Regions from separate parts of the Luteipulveratus halotolerans genome, predicted to be linked through region 1. Evidence: predicted binding sites of a transcription regulator. Region 1 holds the regulator's gene; the other holds the start of a gene.

What was found. The regulator HrcA, encoded in region 1, represses chaperone genes, less so after heat shock. The targets are predictions, from matches to a motif close to TTNGCACTCGNNNNNNNCGAGTGCNAA.
Region 2: groES (co-chaperone GroES) is a predicted target of HrcA. The motif match lies at 1,287-1,313, and genes of this name have one in related genera.

Annotation. Positions count from the first base shown of each region.
Region 1 covers NZ_LAIR01000002.1:2,049,724-2,051,922, reverse strand. The annotation lists gene VV01_RS10380 (DUF3097 domain-containing protein) at 1-553, opposite strand, end outside; gene hrcA (heat-inducible transcriptional repressor HrcA) at 671-1,696, shown strand; gene dnaJ (molecular chaperone DnaJ) at 1,693-2,199, shown strand, end outside.
Region 2 covers NZ_LAIR01000002.1:2,674,322-2,676,520, reverse strand. The annotation lists gene VV01_RS13435 (hypothetical protein) at 1-783, shown strand, start outside; gene VV01_RS23905 (hypothetical protein) at 704-1,261, shown strand; gene groES (co-chaperone GroES) at 1,481-1,774, shown strand; gene groL (chaperonin GroEL) at 1,910-2,199, shown strand, end outside.

The DNA of each region.
Region 1 (2,199 bases):
GCACGAGATGGTCGACCAGCACACCCATCCGTCGGTCGCGCGACGGCGCGAAGTCGCGGATCACGCCCGCGAGGTCGTCGACGCCGTCGAGCATCTCGACCACCACACCCTCTACTCGCAGGTCGGCACCCCAGACCTTCTCGACGAGCTCGGCGTCGTGCCGGCCCTCGACGAAGATCCGCGACCCCGATGCGACACGTGCGGGGGCGTCCTTGACGGCGACCGAGCCCGACGCCGTACGCGACGCTGCGGCTCGGGCGTCGGACAGCGCCTGCTTCGTGGACGCCGAGGTGGGTGCGGTGAGCTCGACCGGCTTGCCGTCGACCAGGAACCCCGGGCCCAGCGGAAACGCCTTGACCCTGCCGCGGCGATCCTCGAGGTGGACGACCTGCATGCCGCCGGCCTTCTCGACGCCGACGACTGCGCCACACCACCCGGTCTGGACCTCCTCGACGACCAGGTCGCGGACTGCTTCCATGGGCGTGGACCGGCCGCGCCGCGGGGCCTTCCAGTCGGTGCTGAGGACGTCGCTGCCGTATCGGTCGAAGCTCACCCGGTGAGGTTAGGTGGACCACGCGGCCGGCATGCGCCCGACACGCGCCGCGCGTACCAGCACGTAGACTTGGCACTCGGGCCACAGGAGTGCCAAGCACGAGACCAGGAGGTGAGCATGTCCGAGGAACGCCGGTTGCAGATCCTGCGAGCGATCGTCCAGGACTACGTCTCCACCTCCGAGCCGGTCGGCTCGAAGGCGCTGCTCGAGCGTCACCAGCTGGGTGTGAGCGCGGCGACGGTCCGCAACGACATGGCGGTCCTGGAGGACGAAGGCCTGATCTCCGCACCGCACACGTCGGCCGGACGCGTGCCGACCGATGCCGGCTACCGGCTCTTCGTCGACCGCCTCAGCCAGGTCAAGCCGCTCAGCCGCGGCGAGAAGGCCGCGATCCGTGAGTTCCTGGAGCACTCGGTCGACCTCGACGACGTCGTCGACCGCACCGCCAAGCTGCTCGCCTCCATCACCCAGCAGGTCGCGGTGATGCAGTACCCCTCGCTGTCGCGGTCGTCGGTGCGTCACATCGAGCTCGTGCCGCTCACCAGCCACCGGCTGATGGTCGTCCTGATCGTCTCGAGCGGTCGGGTCGAGCAGCGCGTCCTCGAGGTCTCCGAGGACCTGCTGACCTCGGAGGGTGAGACCCTCGTCGCCGACCTGCGTACGCGCCTCAACGCCGAGTCGTCGGGCCGCCTGCTCTCCGAGGCCGCACACGGCCTGGACGGCCTCGCCGAGGAGTTCGCCGAGGACGACCGCGCCACGGTGCGCGCCGTCGTCCAGGTGCTCACCGACGCGATGGCCGAGCAGCGCGAAGAACGCCTCGTGCTCGCCGGCACCGCCAACCTCGCGCGCACCGGCGGTGATGTCGTCCATCTCGCCCCGGTGCTCGACGCACTGGAACAACACGTCGTCCTGCTGCGTTTGCTCTCCACAGTGAACGTTGACGCGGCGGACGCCGTCGCGGTGCGCATCGGCGCGGAGAACCCCTACGAAGGCCTGCACAGCACGTCCATGGTGACCACGAGCTACGGCACCGGTGCGGTGGCCGGGCTCGGGGTGCTCGGCCCGACGCGCATGGACTACCCCTCGACCATGGCGGCCGTCCGCGCCGTCGCACGTTACGTCTCGGAGATCCTCGATCAGTGAACGACTACTACGCCACCCTCGGTGTCGCCCGCGATGCGAGCCAGGAGGAGATCAAGCGCGCCTACCGCAAGCTGGCGCGCAAGCTCCACCCTGACGTCAACCCCGGCGACGAGGCCGCCGAGGAGTTCAAGAAGATCTCGCAGGCGTACGACGTCCTCGGCGACGCCGAGAAGCGTCAGGCCTTCGACGTGGGCGCCGACCCCTACGGCCAGGCCGGTGCGGCGGGCTACGGGCAGGGCTTCTCGTTCAGCGACATCATGGACGCCTTCTTCGGCGGTCAGGCCGGTGGCGCGGCCCGCGGCCCGCGCTCGCGTCAGCAGCGCGGCCAGGACGCCCTCCTGCCTCTCGAGATCGACCTGAGCACCGCGGTCTTCGGCGGCAACGCCGACCTGGTCTTCGACACCGCGGTGCTGTGCCCGACCTGCTCCGGCAACGGCGCGCGTCCCGGCACCGGCACCCGCACCTGCGACGTCTGCCAGGGCAGCGGTCAGGTGCAGCAGATC
Region 2 (2,199 bases), 620 kb from region 1:
CGCTCGGCGGTGGTGGCGGTCGAGGGCGATGTCGACGACCTGGAGATCGTGCTGCACTACGACGGCCGGGGCCAGAGCGTGCACGCCTGGTCCGGCCGCCGCGTCCTGGGCGACTTCGCCGGGCTTTATCGCACGGAGACCCGCGAGGTCTACGCCCGCGCGACCGGATCGGTCCGGGCTTCGGAGCACAGTGGTTTCGACTGGTACGGGTCGGCGAGTCGCGGGCTGGTCACGCGCACGCCGTACGCCGCCGGACTCGGCTGGGCGCCCCACGGTCAGGAGTGGGTGCTCGTGCGAGGCGCTCACGCGGCGCTGCTGAGCGGCTCGTACGACGTGAGCTGGACGTCCGGTCCGAATGCCACCGAGTCCACCTACTACAAGGCCGGCACCGTGCGGGGCTCGCTCACGGTCAACGGCAGCGGGCCCGTACGCACCCTGGCCCCTCCCGACGGGAGCGCGCCCACCGGGACTCACCGGTTTGCGCCCGGGACGGTGGCGTTCAAGGCGCCGTACGGCGACGCGCTCGATGTGCGCGTCCGGGCGACGGTCCCGCTGACGGTCCAGGACGCCGTTCATCTGGCCCGGCGCCACGGCTGCGCAGCGCACCGAGGTCCCGAGCGAGGTCGCGGTCGTGGTCGGCGGCCACCGCTACGTCGTCGCACCGCGCGTGTACCCCAGCAGCAACGGCGGCTCGGCGCGGGCCGTGATCCTCGCGCCCGACGAGGCCGGGGTCGAGGTGCACACGACGTCCGCTGGGCGGGAGGACATCGCCCGCGGCCGTGACTACTCCTCCCACTCCGCATCGCCCCCGGAGAGCACGACCCCGCACACGACGACAGGATTCGTCCCCGTCTTCCAGGCAGAGCGCGCGCCGTGGGTCGCGGGGCTGGGCTGGGCGCCCGCAGGCAAGGACTGGCTGGTGGTCAGGGACGCCCGGGCCCACACATCCCGGTTCTCCGTGCCCTCCATCAGCGCCGCAGGCGGCGAGGACGTGCAGGCCAGGGCGGCAGGCCCGGGCCGGCTCGACCTCACCGTCAGCGACGTCGGCGCACCGTCGCGGACCGTGGGAACGGCGGCGGTGTCGGCGAGCTCGGTGACTCGTCCGACGGCGGCGTACGTCATCGACAGCGACGCGTCACCGACCATCTCCCTGACCTACACGCAACGACTGGTGGCCGACCCGACCGACAAGGACGCTGCCGCCGTGACCGCACCGGTCACGGCCATGGACAGCTTCTCCCGGACAGTTCCGCCGACCTGAGCAGCGCGACCCGCAGAGAGCACTTCTGGCACTCGAGTTGACCGAGTGCCAGCGTCGACTTAGATTCGGACCTGGCACTCGCCTGGGGCAAGTGCCAGCCACGGTACGAGCGTCGACCCCCGCGACGGCGGCGCCCGCGACCGGTCGGCACGACCCAGGCGGCACGCATCCATCCCTGCCCGTCTGGGCAGGCCTTTCACGCACAAGGAAGGTCACACCGTGTCGGTGAACATCAAGCCGCTCGAGGACCGCATCGTCGTCAAGTCGGTCGAGGCCGAGCAGACGACCGCATCCGGTCTGGTCATCCCGGACACCGCCAAGGAGAAGCCCCAGGAGGGCGAGGTCCTGGCCATCGGTCCGGGTCGTATCGACGACAACGGCCAGCGCGTTCCGCTCGACGTCAAGGTCGGCGACAAGGTCATCTACAGCAAGTACGGCGGCACCGAGGTCAAGTACTCCGGCGAGGAGCTGCTCATCCTCTCGGCCCGCGACGTGCTCGCGGTCATCGGCTGATCGACCGCCTCCGAGCGGTCGGCTGACGCCGATCTCCTTCAGTACGACGGTCGCCCCGGTCCCGCCTGCACCCAGGCCGGGAGGCCGGGGCGTCCGTCGTACACCCCCTGAGAGACCACTCCGAAAGGAAGCCACATGGCTAAGCAGCTGGAGTTCGACGACTCCGCGCGCAAGTCGCTGGAGCGGGGCGTCGACGCCCTCGCCAACGCGGTCAAGGTGACGCTCGGCCCCAAGGGCCGCAACGTCGTCATCGACAAGAAGTGGGGCGCCCCCACGATCACCAACGACGGTGTCACCATCGCTCGCGAGGTCGAGCTGGACGACCCGTACGAGAACCTCGGCGCGCAGCTCGCCAAGGAGGTCGCGACCAAGACCAACGACGTCGCCGGTGACGGTACGACGACCGCGACCGTCCTCGCCCAGGC